One region of the Gallibacter sp. Marseille-QA0791 genome, then DNA from elsewhere that is predicted to be linked to it. Evidence: riboswitches for the same ligand, from Rfam matches in the RefSeq annotation. Region 1 holds a riboswitch; the other holds the start of a gene.

Region 1 (10,727 bases):
TATTCCTCTATCTTCATCTCTGGCGGCAGCTGCCTGAAGCCTTTTGTCTTGACGGCCAGATAAACGATACCTACCAGCAGCCAGATCCCGCCTAATATCTTCGCAGGTGTTTCGATGAAGTAAAATACTACGATCAGACTTATCATCCCGATGACAGGGATGACGAGATGTTTTATCATCGCGGATGCACCCCGCTCCTTTCCTCTGATGATGTAATGTCCCACTACTGAGAAATTCACCATGAAGAACCCGCACACGGCACCGAAGGACACCAGCGACGCCGCTCCCATCACATTGTCCTGATAGAAGATGGCGGTCAGCGCGATTATCGTAGTCAGCACTATGTTGTTGACCGGAGTCTGGAACTTAGGAGACAATTTCCCAAAGAATTTCTTCGGCAGGATGTTGTCACGCCCCATTCCGTACAGGATACGTGAAACAGCGCCCATCCCGGCCAGCGCGCATACGAAGCTGCCGCAGTTGTCTATGATGAAGAATATAGTTCCCAGCCACGACATCCCTATATGAGGGAAGAGCTCGAATATACCGGTATCAGGATCTTCGATGTTGGCATAGGCCTGCGGCCACGCTATCTGCGAAAAGTAGGCGACGATGGCGAAGATGATCCCCGCTCCTATCACCACGCCCATGATGGCCTTGCCCATAACTTTTTCCGGCTCCTTCGCCTCCTCGGCCAGCGTCGTAACAGCGTCGAAGCCAACGAAGGATGCACAGAGAACTGCCGAAGCGGAAAGGATCCCTTTTATCTGGAAATTTTCCGGATTGTAAAAAGCTGAAGGATCGAACAGTGTGCCTGAGCCGCCTCCATCCGTGACGTATCTCACGATGCAGGCGATGAACAGTATCGTGAATCCGATGGCTGCACATGTTACGATGGTATCGACGATACTTGCCGTCTTTATCCCTACGATATTTATCACCATGCCTATCAATGCTACGATTATCACGATGACCCATACAGGTATCATAGGAAAATATTCGTTGATATAGACTCCCAGCAGCAGATAACAGATCATCGGCAGCAACAGGTAATCCACCAGCATGACCCAGCCTGACAGGAAGCCCACATGGGGCTGTACCGATTTGCTTATGTAGGTATAGGCCGAACCAGCTGATGGATATGCCTTTACCATCTGAGTATAGCTGTACGCCGTAAATGCCATCACCACTGCTGTAGCACATATCGACAGCGTATACATCCCGCCGGTGCTCGGCGTAAAGAGACCGTAGTAATTGAATACTACCGTCGGGGCCAGGTACGCCAGACCGAACATGATGATAAGAGGCAACGTCAATGTTCGTTTCAGCGTAGTTTCGCCCATTTGATTTTTTTCACTCATGATTATACCTCCCTGAATATTGATATGATTACTCTTTCATAATATTCAGTGAATTTCAGAGGAACAATGGCGTTTTATTGTTGTTTTCCTGTGTTTGGAAGCAATATCAACAATATTTATCTTTCAAAGAGCTGGATGTAGTGTTCCACCATCATGTCGTCGACTATGCTCCTGATTATCCGCGGTTCATAGTACACCATATTGTTCTCCGACTGCTTCACGTATTTCTCCCTGAACTGACGCGGCGTACATTTGTACCATTCCTTAAAGGCCTTGTAATAATACTGCGGATCAGAAAAGCCGCATTCTTCCGCTATCTCGACGATGGTGTGATTGGTGTTTATCAGGAACCACTCGGATTTATTGGCCCTGATATACGACACCATATTGCTGAATCCGATGGAGACCTTTGACATGAACTCCGACAGGTAACTCTTGGAAATTCCAAGATGGGAGGCCAGATCGTCCAGTGTTATCTTCTCCTCAAAATGCGCCCCTATATACGTGTATATATCCCGGCACCTGTCAAAGAATTCCCGCTTCATTTCCAGGCCGCCGTAATGGTAGAGGATGATATTGAAATGAAAGACGAAGAGATCCACCATCGATTCGGTTATCTTCCATATCCGTCCTGTATCCTCTTCCGCCCTTCCATCTAAAAATAGCTTCAGCAATGTTATCAGCTTTCCTCTCAGCTTGTCGTGGTATTCGCTGGGATAGACTGACATGGTGGACTGACTGCATCCCTCGCACACGAACAATTGATGCTTTATATCAGGGTATTTTTCTTCGAAAGCCATTAAATCGACATAAAATGACACGCACATGTTATACCCATCACTCTTAAGATAATAAGCGTCTCTGTCTACGGATATATATTCGCCGCTGTTCAGCGTGAACTCCTCGTATGCGTACGAAAAAGTCACCGTTCCTGTGAGACAGAGGATTATCTCCAGCATGCCAGCCTCATGCATCTGCAGCTCCTTTTCTTTCACCGCGTATACGCTGACGCTCAGCGGAGTATCTCCGATCTTGATGATGTTTTCGCAGTTCATTACCCGGCCTTCCTTCCCTCATTTTGATATCAATTTACTACAGCAGCTGACTTTTTTCAACAGCTTCCGATGTCAGCAGGATGATAATATCTCGCAGTCGGCCGCTCCGTCAGGTCATGGAGCGTCGCCATCTTAAAAGGGCTCCCGGCCTTGCAACGCAAGACCGGGAGCTCTTTAACCGCACATGAATCGTCAGCGCGGATCAGCTATCCCATCACAGCCTTTATCATGGCTGGGATCCTTCTGCATTTTTCCTCGGAAACGGAAGCTACCGAGACCCTGAGCCCTTTGGCCAGCGGAACGATAAACAGCCCCTGCTTTTCAAGCTGAGCGCTTATGCCGTCGGGATCACTGCACGGTATGGAGGCGAAGAAACCGGCGTCGAAAGGCACCATCTCCAGTCCCACTTTAGCCGCTTCCTCCTCGAATGCCCTGCCTCTGGCCAGCAGCATATCCCTGTAACGAGCTCTCTCCTCGCTGACTCTTGCCAGCAGCTTATCATCGGCGTATATCTTGGCCAGCAACACCTGGGCCGCTTTGGTACCATTGGACCAGGATCCTCTCGATGAAAACTCACAGACACGCTTGAATTCATCAGCTATCTCTCTCGTCTTCGCCATGCAGATGAGAGCTCCGCATCTTGTCCCATATAAGGTAAACGTCTTCGAAAGGCTATAGGCTATTATCGGAAGGACATTTTCCGGCATAGTCTCCAGCTTTGGCAGGAATCTCCTGCATTCCTCTTCGTCTCCGGCAAAATCTATATAGGCCGCGTCCACTACCAACGCAATGGCTTTGCCTTTCTTTGCCGCTTCCGTCAGGACTTCTGTGACCTTGTCCCAGTCGCCCAGCGTAAGGGAATATCCTGTCGGATTGTGAGCCGGGGTATTGAGTATTATCACCAGACTGTCCTGTGTATCCAGAAGCTGGAGGACCTTTTCCCTGAAGGACTGCCAGTTGAACTTTCTGTCTTCGGTAAAGAGGCTGAACGTATCCACTCTCCGTCTTATCTCTCCCGCGATAGTGTTATATGGCGACCAGTGCCAGTCCGAAGTCAATACTTTGTCTCCCGGCTGAGAATAGTTGGCGATGGCGTTTCTCAAAGCTCCTGTTCCTCCCGGAGCAGCTACTGCATCTGTAAAGCTTTTGGGCCGGAATTTTCCAAAAGCAGCTTTCTGTACTGCTTCCCTGAAAGCAGGTATCCCGCATATAGGCGCGTAATCTGCGTATTCATCAGGCTTCAGTCCTCTGAAGACCTCATCTACTGAAGAAAGGACTATCAGCTTGCCGTCATCATCCAGAAGAGAGCCTATGGTCGCATTTATGACTTTATCGGCACCCTTTTCGGCTATCATCTTCTTCGCTCTGTTGCTTATCCCGAAAATCTTATCTTCCTTTGGTATGCTCCTGTCGTTCTGTCTGGCTAAAATGTACTCCGCCACTTTAAAATCACCTCTGAAAATTATTTTTGTATCCATTCTCACACAGGTTTACGCTCCGTCTGACGCGCCGAAACTGTCGAGACTACCGGGCCGCCGCAGTTGCCAAAATTTCCAAAACAGCCGGCCGTGCGCCGCCTGACGCCTTTTCCCGCATTGAACTTTAACATTTAATATAATACAACATTTCATCCTTTTATTACAAGTAATTAACGGTATTAATTTTCCTCCCATTGTCGATACTAAATCCATAGGAGGTAAGATGCACATGAGACAGGACAAAAAGCAAAAAGATATCCCCGCCATCACTCTGGTGCTGTGTTTTTGTCTGATGGCGCTCGTTTCCGTTTTCGTCGTAAAAGCTAATGTGGATAAGATCCGCGATACCGCCCAGAGCAATAAAGCAGCGGATGTCGTAAAAGAAAAAGCCGTCGAGGAAAACACAGAAACAGAAGCCGATATAGTGGACAGCCTTGACAGCACAGACTCCGGCGCAGACGATACCGAAAGCCAGAACGCCGCGGAATTCACCGCTCCCCTTTCAGGAGAGATCATCATGGATTTTTCCATGGACATGCCCATATATCAAAAGACTCTCGACCAGTACATGACCCACAGTGGTATAGACATCGCCGCCCCTGAAGGGACCGGAGTGAGCGCCTGTGCCGCCGGTACGGTAACACGGATAGAGGAGGACGACAAGTTGGGTATCGTCGTAGAGATAAATCACGGCAACAACCTGCTGTCAGTCTACGGCAATCTGGCAGGCGATGACCTTATCGAGCTGGGTGAGATCGTTTCCAGGGGAGATACTATCGGAAAAGTAGGCCGCACTTCTCTGTTTGAATTCGGTGAAGACGATCACCTTCACTTCGAAATGAGGAAAAACGGAGATCCTGTAGCCCCCGGCAGTTATATAAAGGGTCTGTAGACGCGGACTTATGGCCGCGGGATGACGACCGCGGCAGCGTCGGCGATTCACCTGGACTGTATCGAAACTGCGGCTTCACTCATCTGAAATCAGCTTGACAATCGCTCAGTCAGGGATATAATAAACACATAGACAATTTAACGGGGAGCTTGTGGAACAGGCTGAGAGGAAGCAGGAGCTTCGACCCATGAACCTGATGTGGATAATGCCAACGTAGGGATATGAAGATGTGTTTCGCACATCATACGTATATGTCGATAAACAGAAGCGTACATGCCCCGGCGTGTACGCTTTTTCCATATATCCACGTAGGAAAACTGAGACGGGAGGTAATGATGAACTACACTACTCAGATGGATGCCGCGAGAAAAGGCATCGTCACACCGCAATTGGAAACTGTCGCGAAAAAGGAAAACATGTCTGTGGAAAAGCTGCAGGAATTGGTAGCCGAAGGGAAAGTAGCCATATGCGCCAACAAAAGGCATACATGCCTGGATGCCGAAGGCATCGGAAGCATGCTCAGAACGAAGATAAATGTGAACCTCGGAGTTTCCAGAGACTGCAAGGACTACGACATAGAGATGGAAAAGGTCATGAGCGCTGTTAACATGGGAGCCGAGGCTATCATGGATCTTTCCAGTCACGGAAACACTCAGCCTTTCAGGAGAAAGCTTACTTCCGAATGCCCTGTCATGATAGGGACAGTACCTGTCTATGACAGCGTGATACACTATCAACGCGACCTGTCGACATTGACGGCCAGAGATTTCATCGATGTTATCCGTCTTCATGCGGAGGACGGGGTGGATTTCGTGACGCTCCACTGCGGTATAACGAGAAAGACCATCGATCAGATAAAGAAACACAAGAGAAAGACCAATATCGTCAGCAGAGGCGGCAGTCTGGTCTTCGCCTGGATGTCCATGACAGGAGAGGAAAATCCTTTTTACGAATACTACGACGAAATACTCGATATATGCGAAGAATACGATGTGACCATCTCCCTGGGCGATGCCTGCCGTCCAGGATGTCTTGCCGATGCCACCGACGTATGCCAGATAGAAGAACTGGTACGCCTTGGGGAGCTGACAAAGCGAGCCTGGGAGCACAACGTACAGGTTATGGTAGAGGGTCCCGGACATGTTCCTCTCGATCAGGTAGCAGCAAACATGAAGGTGCAGCAAACTATCTGCATGGGAGCTCCTTTCTACGTGCTGGGGCCGCTCGTGACTGATATCGCTATGGGCTACGATCATATCACCGCCGCTATAGGCGGCGCCGTGGCTGCTATGAACGGCGCTGCGTTCCTCTGCTATGTGACGCCTGCAGAGCATCTGGCTCTTCCAAACGTAGAAGATGTAAAGCAAGGTATCATCGCATCCAAGATAGCGGCTCATGCAGCTGATATAGCTAAAGGGATCCCCGGAGCCCGCGACATAGACGACCGTATGAGCGATGCCAGACGCGAACTGGACTGGGACAAACAATTCGAATGCGCGTTGGATCCCGAAACGGCCAGAGCTATCCGTGACAGCAGGAAGCCTGAAGAAGATCATGAGGAAGCCTGCAGCATGTGCGGCAAATTCTGCGCGGTCCGCAGCATGAACAAGGCCCTTTCAGGAGAATACATAGACATACTTTAGACTTCACTGACGGGGACGACCGCCCCCTTGTACACTGCAAAGGCGACGACAGCTGTTACCGCCTCTGTCACCCAAAAGGCGTTCCACACGCCCGTCGGGCCAAAGAGGCGGCTCAGCAGGAAGGAAACAGGAAGGATGACGACGATATAGCGGCACAGGGAAATGACGAGGGACGGCAGGCCTTTCCCCAATCCTTCCAGTGCTCCTGACGATGTAACGGAGACGGCCGAAACGATGAATCCCGCGCTGATGATGCGAAGGGCCGTTTCCCCCGCCGCCACAGTTGCCTCCGTATGCGTGAAAAGCCCCATCAACTGCCCCGGAACGGCGAGGCATATGGCAGTACCTGCAACCATGATGACGCCGCTCATACACAGCACGATACCATAAATACGCTTCACCCGTCCGTGTTCGCCCGCCCCGTAATTGTAACCTATCAGCGGACGCATCCCCTGTATTATGCCGTTAGCGGGAAGATAGAGGAATGTCTGCAGCTTGTAATAGATACCCAGAACCAGAACGTAGACCTGCGAATATGACGCCAGGATGGCATTGAGGGCGGATATCAGGAAAGAAGGAAGAGCCAGGTTCAGCGTCGCCGGTATCCCTATGGAATACAGCTTTGCTGCCATCTTCCTGCGAGGAACCAGGTGCTTCCTGTCTATCCGCACGTTTATCGGGCTCACCCTGTAGACCACTAGATATATGGCCAGCGAAAGAGTCTGGCCTATGCCGGTGGCGAGAGCCGCCCCTTCCATTCCCATTTCGGGAAAAGGTCCCAATCCGAATATCAGCACAGGGTCCAGCACGATGTTGGCGACACAGCCGCTGGTCAGTCCCAGCATAGTCACATTCATCCTTCCTACTGACTGAAATATCTTTTCAAATACAAGACCCAGCATGATCGCCAGTGCAAAGAGAAATGCGATGTTGGAATATCTGACACCTAACTGTACCACAACTTCCGACGATGTAAACATCCGCAAAAAAGCAGGCATCACAGCGATACCGGCGATAGTCATCACCGCGCCGTGAACAGCTGCCAGCACCAGGCCCTGGGTCGCCGCCATATTGGCTCTGACATTGTCCTGCGCCCCCAGGTAAAAGGCGATGACTGCATTTATCCCGACTCCGAATCCTATCCCCAGGGCGTTTATGAAATTCTGTACCGGGTACACCAGCGACAGGGCGGTCATGGCGTCCTCACTTATTTGGGCTACAAAGAAGCTGTCCACTATGTTGTACAGCGAGTTGACCAGCATCGACAACACCATTGGAAGGGACATCGACAGTATGAGCCGGAATACCGGCCTTTCCTTCATGAAAGTCTCGTTCATCGTTTTTCTCTCCTCCAACAATCGAGTAGGAGGTAGGCGATTATTTCGCCTACCGACCTCTCACACCACCGCTCATGCGGTTCCGCAAGCGGCGGTTCAACCAACTTAACATATGACACGCCTTTCGGCGTAGTAATTACTCATGGAGACTAGCCCAAATGTGGTTAGTCTTTCATTGCTTATCGCTTTATGTACCCAGCCGTTATGCGCAAGCCTCGCATAACGGTCTCCACTGTAGGCAATTTTGTATGCCGCCCAGCGGGGTACGTCCAGCTTCATCAGGTTCTTTGCCCTATTCTGCGGTGTTTTCCAATGCTTCCAAATACACATCCGCAGACGGTAGCGTATGTTTCTGTCCAAACGCTCACATAATCCCTTCATGCTCCCGATTTTGAAGTAGTTTATCCATCCTCGGATAAGCTGGTTCAGTTTCTGCACTTTGTAACTGTTGCTCACTCCCCAGCTCCTGCATGTCAGCTTCTTCATCTGTGCTTTGAATTTCGCTACTGCTTTCGGGTGCGGTCTGGCTTTATATCCTTTGGCTAATGTGTCATAGTAAAATCCAAATCCGAGATACTTGATTCCTTTGGGCTTGTCCACCTTGCTCTTTTCAGCATTTACTTTCAATCCCAGCTTTTCCTCAATAAATCGGGTAGCACTTTTCATTACCCTCTCCGCCGCCTGCTTACTTCCTACCATGATAATCAGATCGTCCGCATAGCGCACGAAATCCAACCCTCTTGCCTCAAGCTCTTTATCCAACTCGTTCAGCATGACATTTGCCAACAGCGGCGATATATTCCCTCCCTGTGGTGTGCCGACAACTGTATCTTCATACTCGTCATCGATCATCACTCCACTGGCCAGAAATTTCCTTACCACTGAGATAACGTCTCCGTCCTTTATTGTCCGTCCGAAAATCGTCATCAACTTGTCATGGTTTACCGTGTCGAAGAACTTTGCAAGGTCGATATCCACTATCCAGCTATGCCCATCGTTCATCATCTCTAATGCTTTCAGCACTGCCTGTTGCGCACACCGATTCGGTCTGAATCCATAACTATGCTCGTGAAACTGCTCCTCGAAGATTGGCGTGAGTACTTGTGTTACTGCCTGTTGTACAAACCGGTCAACTACCGTTGGTATTCCAAGGTTTCTTGTCCCTCCATCTGGTTTTGGTATCTCCACCCGTCTAACTGGCTGCGGTTTGTACTTCCTTGTCCGCAGCTGCTTCCTGATGTTTTCGCCGTTTTCCGCAAGATATGCGCCAAGCTCTTCAACGGTCATCCCGTCTACGCCTGCCGCTCCTTTGTTTCTGACGATTTGCAGATATGCCACATTGAGGTTATCATTGCTCACTATCTGCTCCATGAGACTTCTTGTGTCCATGCGTTGTTTCCTTTCTCCCCCTTTTGCCTTTGCCGCCTTTGATGTCATCGACAGGCGTTTGCTCCGGCTACGAAGTGGAACGTACTTCAACTGATTGATTGTTCGGTCCTTCGCTCCATCCCCATTACAGGAACTTCTTCACTACTACGACCTCTGCTGACTTCTCACAGTTCGTTGTTACTACGGCTAATGAGACCGCCTGTGAGACCTCCCCGCTTAAGGTGCGGACTCTTTCCCTCCATATACCTGCCACATTTACTGGTACTTCCAGCAACTTTTGGACTTCGATGTTTCTTGCCGTCTTATCCGTATTTCCCAGCCTTATATGTGGTTTCTGTCCGTCAGGTCAGAGGTTTGCCTACAGCTTCCTTCAGATTTCACCTCACGGTGAACACACTTGCTGTTCAGCTATGTGCTTCGTCGTTGCCTACGCGCACTCGGGACTTTCACCCGTTAGAGCCCGCCCATGGCGGGCGAACAAAAAACACACAGTCGTCTAATGACAACTGTGTGGCGAAAACACGATCTTATATCATCCGGAAAAATCCACACGCGATTTTCCTCGACTATTATATGGCAGTTCGCTTCTCCGGTCAAGATATTTTCCGCCGCAGTTTCCGGCGCGGATCCTCTTTCATTCCACCAGCACCTTCACGTAATTGATATTTTTCCCTCTGCTGCTGAACTTGTCCTCGTACTCGGTAGTCGTCAGGCGTGATTCGAAGCTGCTGCTGTGAAGATCTCGTGTCTGCTCAACAATCTCGTATCCTGCCGCTGCTATCTCTCTCAGAGTGAAATCGTACAAATCATCGTTATCGGTCTTCATCTCTATGAATCCGCCTTTTTTCAGCGCCCATGCATAGTCCTTCAGCCTTTCCCTGTGAGTCAGCCTCCGTTTGGCATGGCGCGCCTTGGGCCATGGATCGCTGAAATTCAGGTAGATTCCCGAGAGCTGTCCCTCATCGAACAATTCATCCATGGTATGGACGAAGGTAAGCATAAATTTGAGATTGGTCAGCCTGCCGTGGGAAGCGCCGGACATGCTCCCGGCCGGATCGGCGCTGTCGTATTCCCTGGCTTTTTCCAACGCCCGCAGTATCACCGTTTCCTGACCCTCTATGGCGATGAAATCAGCCTCCGGATGGGACGCTGCTTTGCTTATTATGAACTGTCCTTTGCCGCATCCTATCTCAACGAACAGATCTCTGTGATAACCGCCATCAGCGATCCTACGGCCGAAATAGTCCCGGCCGTCCTGGCCGGGACCATCTGTCATATAGGCGCTGCATTCCCGCAGCCTCTTTTCCAGGTCTTTAGCCTTTCTCTGTCTCATATCAAAGTACGATCCTTTCCGCTACTATGACCGCCAGGAAAATCACGAACACTATCGACGCGATCAGATCCCGGCTGTGGAATTTCATACCGTTCATTCTGGTCCTCTTGATATTGCTCCCATAGCACCTGGCCTCCATGGCCATCGCCAGCTCCTGCGCGATCCTGAAAGCGCTTATGAACAGCGGCACCAGGATAGGTACCAGCGCTTTGGCCCGCCTGATGATATTGCCGCTCTCG
Region 2 (10,727 bases), 710 kb from region 1:
TCCGCTGCTGGATCCTGAAGAGGAGGCTATAGACGCTATAAAGGAGCTCAATGATGAAGGAAAGCTGATCTGCAAAATGAGAGGCGCTTTCAAGAGCTCAGAGGCTGAACCGTACAAGCATATAGATGATTTCGCAAGGATCAGGGAAGAAGTGGATTCCCATATGTTCAAGATAGAGCAGGTGAAGATGTTCGCCGACGGCGTAGTTGAAGGGAAGACCGCATATCTGAAAGAGCCATATGAGGGCGAGGATTACACCGGTGATCCTATATGGGAGCCTGGAGCAATGACAGAATTCTGCAAGAAAGTCGATGCGCTGGATTTCGATATCCACGTCCATTCTATCGGAGACGCCGCGACGGCTATGACGCTGGACGCGCTGGACGCGATGAAGGCTGCTGATCCGGACAGAGACAGAAGGCCTGTCATCACGCATCTTCAGGTGGTGGATCCGGAAGATTATCCGAGATTGGTCGAGCATAAAGTGGCGGCTGTTACTAATCCGTACTGGCATTTCAAGTACAGAGGTTTCTTCGACGATATCGAACTGCCGTATCTGGGCGACAGAGCCTATCGCGAATATCCGATGAAAAGCATGCTGGATGCCGGAATAATATTAGGAGGAGCCAGCGATTACAATGTCACTCCTGAACCGGCGCCGCTCCGGGGTATTCAGACAGGTGTGACGAGGGTCGGTATAGGCGAAGATCCTGACGATATGGATCTGGTGCTGGCACCTGAGGAGAGGCTCACTACGGCTCAGATGGTGGAGGTATTCACTAAAGGCAATGCCTATGCTTTGAGGATGGAGGATATCACCGGAAGCATCGAAGTGGGTAAGTGTGCCGATCTCGTTATTCTGGAGGAGAACATATTCCAGGTACCTGCAGCCGACATATATAAGGTGAAGATCGTTCAGACAATTTCTGAAGGCAAGGTAATATACGAAGGGTAAAGAGTTTTTTATAGAAGGGGAGCCTGCGGCGTTATGCTGCGGCTCCTCTTTTAGATGGACGTATCTGGCAACCTGTCGGCAGACCCGGCATCATCGTCTGCAGTTTCCGTTTATTGGATCAAAGCGTTACGCTTTTCGGTTGAATTTGATAAAATCCCGTATAAACATATCCGGACGATTTCATGAAAATTCCCGTATCTGTTGCGCAGGCAACACATTTTTTAAAGGGTTTTATACATTATAATGTATAAGATGAAAAACCGTATAAATTCGCTGGAGAGGTTTATACGGAAAAATGATAAATAGGATGTCTGAAGTATAAAAAACAACCGCGCCAGCGGCCAGACAGGAACATATGAGGTATGCGGCAGCATATGCGCCACAGAATGGGCGCTCGAAAGGAGAAAACATCATGAGCAAGCTGAAAATTTCCATAACATTGGTGGACAGGAAGGGCGATCATCCATGTCACAGAGGTCATCAGATAGGAGACAGCTATGATTTCGATACGGAACGGGGGCAACTTTGCCCAATGGCGATGCACGTGGCCTTCCCGTACATAGATATCCTGAGATACGGTGGCCAACTGCCTGAGGGGACGACTGATGAATTCAGGTTCTGCTGTCCCGACGCCGACGTCATCAATATCTTTGAGCTGAAGGTGGAAAAGTAAAAAATCCACAGTTTTCTGTTGACATCCGCAGTGTAGTGGTGCATTCTTATATCGTAAGTAATAAGTAATAAGTAATAAGTAATAAGTAGTAAGTAGTAAGTAGTAACTGATGGCCGGCTCAGCGATGACTGATGAGCATAGTGATTTCTGCGGAGGTGTGGTAATGGAAAATTTGACGATAACTCAGGAATATTATATCTGTGTAGCCAATGATAAGGGCACAATTTCGGTCTATGATCATAAGGCCGCCACGTGTCTGATCGCGGCCGGTGTGCTGGATATGAGTCTGGAAAATTGTGTCGGGATAGACGGCAAGACCGTTGAAGTGACGGGAAAGTTGCCTGACAATATAGCCTTTCTCAGGCCACTGTACGATACCATAGATCAGGGAAAAGCGATCAAATTGAGCAAAGTAGTCGAAAGCTATATCGCTTCCTTTTCCGATAAAAAGCTGAAGGAGCTGATCGGATCCGTCGTAACCTCCCTGGAGGGAGCAGGAGTCATGGAGTCTGTGAAGACCGGTATCTTTAAAAGCAAGGAAGGACGCGCTCCGTCTCAGGCATCGGTCAATGGCGTAGTGGAGAAGATAAGGGCTGAGATACTGGAGGACGGAGAGATGTCCGACGAGGCTGTGGCATTGGCAGCGCTGCTGGACAGGGCAGGGAAGCTGAAGGATTATTTTTCGAAATATGAGCATAAAGAGCTGAGAGCCAGGTTGACAGATATAAAGAAGAGTGAAGCCGGAAAGTCGGTCAAAGAGATGGCTGATTATATAGACGGGCTCATGGCGTCGATGCTCGCAGTGGTGACCACGACTACCGGAGCTTAAGGGAGGACGCGTATCATGTCTAGGCAAAGGACCATGGAGAAGATACTGAGCTCGGAATACGTGACTATCGGCGAGCTGGTGCGCCTCACCGATGTCAGGTACAGCACCCTCAAATACTACACGGAGGAAGGAATGCTGCCGTTTGAGCAGAGCGAGGCCAACCTTACCAGAAGGTACAGGCGTGAGGAGAGCGTAAAACGGATAAATCATATAAAGGCCCTCCGCGACCAGGGAAAGACGATACCGGAGGTAAAGGAGCTGCTGAAAAAACTGCAGGACGGTTATGAAAAAACGCCCATCTGATGATGGGCGTTTTTGTTCGTATGGCGGAGGACACGGGACTCGAACCCGCGGGGCTGTTACACCTTACTCGCTTTCCAGGCGAGCTCCTTAGCCACTCGGTCAATCCTCCGGGTATCGTACTGCGCTGACCGCAAGATACCTATATAATATATCAAAAAAAAGTATATTATGCAATGGAAAAATCTATTTTTTATCCCCTTTCTCTGTTTCTCACATATACACATTGTCATTGATAAGCCAAAAGGTTTATGTTATGTTATATTTTGCGACATAAATTTACACAGAAGAGGTGGACCATGAAAAAGCTGATGTTGCTTTTACCGGTGCTTTCAGGGGTGCTGTGGGGTTCGGCGGGCATATTCGTGCGGACGCTGGATGCTTTTGGATTTGATAACTGTACGATGATATTTATACGAATAGTCGTTGCGGTACTGCTCCTGTTTTTCGGGATACTCATTATCGATAAATCCATGCTGAAGATAAAGGCGAGGGACATATGGGTGTTCATCGTCTGCGGTGTGTTCGGTATACTGGGACTGAACCTTTGCTATAATCAGGCCATGGCAGGCTTGACGCTGTCGTTGGCGGCCGTGCTTTTGAGCATGTCTCCTGTATTCGTGATGGTGCTGGCGACCTTTGTCCTCAAGGAGAAGATAACGGCGAAGAAAATAGGCTGTACCGTAATGGCGGTATTCGGATGTGTATTGGTGAGCGGTGTACTGGAGACGGGAACAGGGATAACAGTATCGACTATGGGTGTTCTGGCAGGGATAGCCGCGGCATTTTTTTACGCGTTATACAGCATTTTTTCCAAAGTGGCGATGAAACGCGGATACAATGTGTTCACCATCACATTTTACAGTATGCTGACGGGAGCCGTTGTTCTCATACCTTTTGCGGACTGGGGGATAATGGTGAGATTCGTCGTCGAAGCGCCTGTTGGGAACACGATATTCATCCTTATCAACGCTCTCTTCACTTCGATACTGCCATATATCCTTTACACGCTGTCACTGTCCTATGTGGATGCGGGAAAGGTATCGATACTGGCTGCCGGAGGCGAGCCGTCGTCGGCCATGGTATTCGGATTGATTTTCTTCTCGGAAAAGCCTACAGTATTATCTCTCTGTGGACTGGCAGTGACTATTCTGGCGCTGTGGCTGCTCTGTGTCCCGGGGAAGGAGGAAAAGAGAGAAACAGATGTGCCGGAAGGGCCTGGACCGTCATAAAAGCCTTGCTTTTCCCAATGGCGGGAGTTATAATTATTTCAATAAATCTGACGGCGGGGAGCTTGTGCGACAGGCTGAGAGGAAGGTGAGACCTTCGACCCAATACCTGATTTGGATAATGCCAACGTAGGGAAGTCCGGAAATACCGTATATATTGTGGAATGTGAGTATTTTGGGAGGCTGCCTATTGGTAGGCTCCTGTTTTGTTGGCGCAGGACGCGGCGGATTTGAGAAAGAAGGACGGCAGAGGGGCTGGAGGCAGATGTTGTGCGGAAAGGAGAGGACATTGGTAAAGATCAATGGAGAATTGCGGGATGTGACGGGAAAGACGGTCTCGGAATGCCTGGCAGCAGATGGTTACGATGTGAAAAGAGTTGCGGTGGAGAGAAACGGACAGATCGTTCCGAAGGCTCAGTATGATGGTATCGTGCTGGAAGATGATGATGTGGTGGAGATCGTCAGCTTTGTGGGAGGTGGCTGATTTGAGCGGGAAAAGAGAGCCGGAGAGATTTGACAGGATACCTTCCCGGGAGGAGATGAGAGCTGCTTTGGCAGAGCGCCACGGAGAAGAGATACAGAGAGCAGTGGAAAACGCGTCGGTAGCCGTCTGCGGATTGGGAGGGCTGGGCTCAAACGTGGCTGTCGCTTTGGCACGAGCCGGAGTGGGACGACTTCACCTGATAGATTTTGATGAAGTGGACATCACTAACCTTAACAGACAGCAGTACGATGCATGTCAGACAGGTCGCTCCAAGACCGATGCTTTGAAGGAAAACCTCCTGAGAATATCGCCATATATCAGCATCGAAACGGACAATACGCGGATAACCGAGGAAAATGCGGCGCGTCTGCTGGCCGGGGAGGACATCATATGCGAGGCCTTCGATTCGGCGGAGGATAAGGCGATGCTGGTGAATTTCCTGTTGGAAAACATGCCGGAAAAGTATGTGGTAGCTGCCTCCGGAATGGCCGGTCTGGAGTCAGCCAATACTATAAAGACCAGAAAGGTTGCGGGCAGATTCTATCTGTGCGGTGATGGTAAAAGCGATATAGCGGACGGCGGAGGCTTGTTTGCGTCCAGAGTGATGGCATGTGCGGCTCACCAGGCCAACATGATACTGAGGATAATCATGGGACGCTTAGAAGCGTAAAGTCAGGCCGGCTGGCCGAAGGGCAAGCATATATAAGCAGGAAAAAGAAAAGTAAAAGAAAGAAGGAAATATGATGGGTACGAATGATAAATTGATTATCGGAGGGCATGAATTCAACTCCAGATTCATACTGGGTTCGGGGAAGTATTCCCTGAATCTCATCGAAGCGGCCGTAAAGGACGCAGGAGCCGAGATAATAACGCTGGCAGTACGTCGGGCCAACACAAAGGATGAGGAGAACATACTGGATTATATACCGGAAAATATCACGCTGCTGCCTAACACATCGGGAGCCAGAGACGCCGATGAAGCCGTAAGGATAGCCAGACTGGCCAGGGAGCTGGGATGTGGCGATTTCATCAAGATAGAGATAATGAGGGATTCCAAATATCTGCTGCCTGACAACAGCGAAACCATAAGAGCTACGGAGATATTGGCAAAGGAAGGCTTCGTCGTGATGCCGTACATGTATCCTGATCTCAATGTGGCGCGGGATCTGGTCAACGCCGGAGCCGCAGCGGTGATGCCATTGGCTTCGCCTATAGGGTCCAACAAGGGGCTGGCGACGAAGGAATTCATCCAGATATTGATAAATGAGATAGATCTGCCGATAATCGTCGACGCGGGTATAGGCAGACCATCTCAGGCATGTGAAGCGATGGAAATGGGAGCGGCAGCCATCATGGCCAATACGGCCCTGGCCACCGCGGGAGATCTGCCGTTGATGGCATCCGCATTCAAATGTGCTATCGAAGCCGGAAGGAAGGCATACCTTTCGGGGCTGGGCCGTGTACTGGTGAGAGGCGCGGCGGCGTCCGATCCCCTTACGGGATTCCTCAGAGACTGACAGGGAAAGGAAGGGATAGTATGGCAAAGAAAGAAAACGATTTTTTCATAGATTCTGAGAGGCTGTCGGAAGCGGCTCTGGCAAAAAAACACAGACTGGAAGAGGATCCGTCTTCCAGGAAAAATCATATGGAATACATGCCGGGAATGGAACGGATAGACTCCGATATACGGGACAAGGTAATGGAGCAGATGAACAGCTACGATTATTCACGGTATACGGCGAAGGATGTCCAGGCAGCGCTGTCCCATGAAAATTGTAACATAGAGGATCTGAAAGCTCTGCTTTCACCGGCGGCGGAGCCCTTCGTCGAGGAGATGGCTCAGAGAGCCAGGATAGAGACACGCAAGCATTTCGGCAACAACGTGTATCTGTTCACACCGCTTTACATAGCCAACTACTGTGAGAATTACTGCGTCTACTGTGGATTCAACTGCTATAACGATATAAACAGGATGCGGCTGACTCCTCAGCAGATAGAGCACGAGATGAAGATAATCGCCGACTCGGGGATGGAGGAAATACTCATACTCACCGGCGAGAGCCGCAGCATGAGCGACGTGGAATACATCGGCGAAGCCTGCAAGATGGCCAGGAAATACTTCAGGATGGTAGGGCTTGAGATCTATCCGGTCAACACCGAAGAATACAGATATCTCCATGAATGCGGAGCTGACTACGTGACGGTTTTTCAGGAGACATACGATCCCGACAAGTACGAGACACTCCACCTGATGGGTCACAAACGGGTATGGCCTTACAGGTTCGAAGCCCAGGAGAGGGCGTTGATGGGCGGTATGAGAGGGGTGGCGTTTTCCGCGCTGCTGGGACTTTCCGATTTCAGGAAGGACGCCCTGGCTACAGCTCTGCACGTCTATTATCTACAGAGAAAATACCCTCATGCCGAGATGTCATTGTCATGTCCGAGGCTGAGACCCATCGTCAACAATGATAAGATAAATCCGCTTGACGTTCACGAAAAGCAGCTTTGCCAGATCATCTGCGCATACAGGATATTCCTGCCATTTGCCGGGATAACGGTATCTTCGAGGGAAAGCGAAAGCTTCCGAAACGGTATCGTGAAAATCGCTGCGACCAAGGTATCGGCGGGAGTTTCCACGGGTATAGGTGACCACGAGAGCAAATATACAGGAAAGGAGAGCGGCAGCCAGGAAGGTGACGAGCAGTTCGAGATAAATGACGACCGCAGCTTCGAGAAGATGTACAAGGACATCGAGAGCGAGGGGCTGCAGCCTGTGCTGAACGACTATCTCTATGTTTGATAAGAAATCCGATATAATCTGCGTGACCGATCGGAAGCTGTGCCGCGGCGACTTCCTGGAACAGGTGGAAAGGATAGCCGAGGGCCGACCGGCGGCCATCATCCTCCGGGAGAAGGATCTGTCCGAGCTGGAGTATGAAAAGCTGGCTGCCCGAGTCATGGAGATATGCCGCAGGACAGACGTCTTATGCGTGCTCCACAGCTTCGCGGCGACAGCGGCCCGCCTTTCGGCGGAAGCTATACATATGCCTATGCGGCTGCTGAGGAGCATGAGCAATGAGGAAAAGTCTGTTTTTCGTATTATCGGAGCCTCCTGTCATTCCCCGGAGGAAGCAGCAGAAGCCCAGCGGCTGGGGTGCAGCTATGTGACGGCGGGTCACGTGTTCGCTACCGACTGCAAGAAGGGGATGGAGCCGAGAGGACTGCGATTTTTGAAGGAAGTGTGCGATGCCGTGACCATACCTGTCTATGGGATCGGAGGGATCGGCCCCGGCAATATCAGTCAGGTGAGAGAGACGGGCGCAGCTGGAGCATGTGTCATGAGCAGGCTGATGACGTGCGACGCCCCGGGAGCATATATGGCGGCTATGATCCGGCCCGTGTAACGATGGCAGGGCGCCGGGAAACGGAGAAAGCGGAGAAGAAGCAGGCGGATGAGAGGTTCGCTTTGACGAGGTGAAAAGGATGATTTTCAGAAAGGAATATCTGACGCTGTACGCGGTGACTAACCGGGTCCACGCAGTCAGAGAATCGTTGTATGATCAGGTGAAAGCTGCTCTTTCCGGCGGCGTCACCTGCGTGCAGCTCAGGGAAAAGTATATGGACGATGACCGGCTTTTAGAGGAAGCTGTGAAGCTGCGGGACTTGTGCCATAGCTTTGGTGTACCACTCATAGTCAACGACAACGTCAATGTGGCGTTGGAGGCCGGGGCCGACGGTGTCCATGTAGGTCAGGAGGATGCGGACGCCGGAGAGATAAGGAAGCTGGCCGGCAGGGATTTCATAATAGGCGTCACCGCTAAGACAGTAGAACAGGCCGGAAGAGCATGTGATGCCGGAGCCGACTACATGGGCGTAGGCGCGGTATTTCCATCGCCTACCAAGAAAGGTGCTATCAGGATAACGAAGGAAGAGCTGAGAACCATATGCGGTTCTGTCGACATACCGGCCGTAGCCATAGGCGGCGTCAACCCGGAGAACATGGCGGAGCTTAAAGGCTGTGGTATGGCAGGCTTCGCCGTAGTGTCGGCTGTGTTCGCCGCAGACGATGTAAAAGCGGCTGCCGCAGCTCTCAGGGGAAAAGCTGAAGAGATATTGCGGGAAGAAGAAATGTTTCAGGAGGAAAAGTGATGATGGAAGCGACGACATCGAAAAGGACCGCGCTAAAGGCGGCTGCCGCCGAGCCGAAGGCCCCAAAAGCCGTCCTGGCCATCGCGGGAAGCGATCCCAGCGGCGGCGCGGGGATACAGGCAGACCTGAAGACCATGATAACCAATGGCGTCTACGGCATGAGCGCCATCACTGCGCTGACAGCCCAGAACACGACGGGAGTGGCCGATATAATGGAGGTGGCTCCCGGATTTCTGCGGGAGCAGCTGGACAGTGTTTTCAGCGATATAAGGCCCGACGCTGTGAAGATCGGAATGATATCGTCGGCGGAACTGGCGACAGTCATCGCCGAAACGCTGAGGAAGTATAAGGCGGAAAACGTGGTGCTGGATCCTGTCATGGTGGCTACCAGCGGATCGCCCCTCATGAAAGATGAGACTGTTCAGGTCATGCGGCGGCAGCTGATACCGGCAGCTGACATCATAACGCCTAATATCCCGGAGGCCCAGGTGCTGACGGGAATCGAGATAAAATGTCCTGGCGATATGGAAAGGGCGGCGGAGCTGCTTGCGGAGCAATACGGCTGCGCTGTCCTCTGCAAAGGCGGTCACAGCGTCTCCGATGCAGATGATGTCCTTTGGGAAAAGGGTGGTGCCACGTGGCTGCGGGGCCGAAGGATAGATAATCCCAATACCCACGGTACCGGCTGTACCCTTTCCAGCGCCATCGCTTCAAACCTGGCTAAAGGAATGGATATGAAGATGGCCGTGACCGAAGCCAAAGCATATATTTCAGGCGCGCTGGCCGCTATGCTGGACATGGGGAAAGGAAGCGGCCCATTGGACCATGCCTTTGATATCGCCGGAAGCGGGAGGTTCATGAAGCGATGGTGATTTCCGAGATACTCACATCACTCGTGATGATATTTCTTCTCATCATTCCCGGGATAATATTCAGAAAGAAAGACATTATTTCCGCTGCACAGAGCGATGGCATCTCATCTCTGGCAGTCAATATCACATGGCCTTGTCTTGTGGTGGATGCCATGCAGATGGACTTCAGTGCCGCGGTCTTGAAAGACAGCGGGTACATGATGGCTGCAGCCATGGTGGTCTTCGCTATGACGGCAGTGGTGACACTGGTGCTGTCAAAGCTCCTCAGACTGGACAATAGCAAGAGATATATAACAGCGTTCATGCTGCTGTTCGGCAACACCGGATTTATAGGTATCCCGGTCATCAGAGCACTTTACGGGACGGAAGCCGTGTTTTTTGCCGCTATTTTGGAGATGGTCAACGATGTGGTCATATTTACGATCGGCATGATGCTGATACAGATGTCTGCCGGAGCGAAGCTCAGATTCGAGCCCAAACTGTTCCTCAACCCCGGGCTCATAGGAGTCATCGTCGGCCTGCTGCTGTTTCTGCTGGATATCCGCCTGCCGGAAGTCATAGGGGGAGCCGTGGAAATGGTTGGGGATGCCACGACGCCGCTGACCATGTTTCTCATAGGATATCAGCTGGGCGGCCTCAAAGCGAAGGAAATCTTGAAGGACGCCTCTATATATGTCATATCATTTACCAAGCTGCTGATAGTGCCGGTTCTGGCTCTCATCGTCCTCAGAGTAGCTGTGGGAGATTTTTCCCTGTTGGAAAAAGTGTTGATAATGAGTTTCGCTATGCCGGCAGGCTCCGTATCGGTCATATTCAGTCAGCAGTACAGAGGGGAGACTGCCTTCGCCACCAAAACAGTGCTTCTTTCGACGTTGTTTTCCATAGTGACCATACCTGTGTTTGCTGTAATGATGGAGATGTGAAGGCGTACCAACAGATACAGTCATCGGATCTCGTTTTCGGACGATATACGGTAGTCTTTCGGAGCGATATGCCTAAGAAGGGCTTTTCGGGAGGCCCTTTTTGGCATAATTTCCATGTTTCGAAGGTACTGACAGAGGATGATATGCCAAATCATACTGTTGAAACATGGATCATAGGCATTATTCCTTTTCTGTTGAGAAGAAATATGCTAAAAAGCTTGGTGCAAATATTATCTTTTGGCATATTAGTTTTCGGGAAGGTCACTCCATTCACGTATTTATGCCTAATGAAAGGGAAAAAGCTGATGTTTTG

Evidence for each region. Region 1 has a riboswitch for thiamine pyrophosphate ahead of thiC (phosphomethylpyrimidine synthase ThiC). Riboswitches for the same ligand answer to the same signal wherever they lie in the genome.
Region 2: it holds a riboswitch for thiamine pyrophosphate, as region 1 does, so the genes downstream of both, thiS (sulfur carrier protein ThiS) here and thiC (phosphomethylpyrimidine synthase ThiC) in region 1, are expected to answer to the same signal.

What each region holds. Positions count from the first base shown of each region.
Region 1 is NZ_CBCPMH010000001.1:2,198,433-2,209,159, reverse strand. It holds gene ACQY69_RS10145 (APC family permease) at 1-1,361, opposite strand, end outside; gene ACQY69_RS10140 (helix-turn-helix transcriptional regulator) at 1,478-2,416, opposite strand; gene ACQY69_RS10135 (pyridoxal phosphate-dependent aminotransferase) at 2,623-3,894, opposite strand; gene ACQY69_RS10130 (peptidoglycan DD-metalloendopeptidase family protein) at 4,124-4,786, shown strand; TPP riboswitch at 4,918-5,023, shown strand; gene thiC (phosphomethylpyrimidine synthase ThiC) at 5,119-6,429, shown strand; gene ACQY69_RS10120 (MATE family efflux transporter) at 6,426-7,766, opposite strand; gene ltrA (group II intron reverse transcriptase/maturase) at 7,872-9,155, opposite strand; gene trmB (tRNA (guanosine(46)-N7)-methyltransferase TrmB) at 9,790-10,488, opposite strand; gene ACQY69_RS10105 (energy-coupling factor transporter transmembrane component T family protein) at 10,490-10,727, opposite strand, start outside.
Region 2 is NZ_CBCPMH010000001.1:1,492,884-1,503,610, reverse strand. It holds gene ACQY69_RS07040 (amidohydrolase) at 1-955, shown strand, start outside; gene ACQY69_RS07035 (TIGR04076 family protein) at 1,368-1,628, shown strand; gene ACQY69_RS07030 (GOLPH3/VPS74 family protein) at 1,792-2,457, shown strand; gene ACQY69_RS07025 (helix-turn-helix domain-containing protein) at 2,473-2,760, shown strand; tRNA gene ACQY69_RS07020 (tRNA-Ser) at 2,782-2,869, opposite strand; gene ACQY69_RS07015 (DMT family transporter) at 3,057-3,989, shown strand; TPP riboswitch at 4,033-4,139, shown strand; gene thiS (sulfur carrier protein ThiS) at 4,276-4,470, shown strand; gene thiF (thiamine biosynthesis protein ThiF) at 4,472-5,140, shown strand; gene ACQY69_RS07000 (thiazole synthase) at 5,211-5,987, shown strand; gene thiH (2-iminoacetate synthase ThiH) at 6,008-7,270, shown strand; gene ACQY69_RS06990 (thiamine phosphate synthase) at 7,263-7,874, shown strand; gene thiE (thiamine phosphate synthase) at 7,954-8,619, shown strand; gene thiD (bifunctional hydroxymethylpyrimidine kinase/phosphomethylpyrimidine kinase) at 8,619-9,491, shown strand; gene ACQY69_RS06975 (AEC family transporter) at 9,485-10,414, shown strand.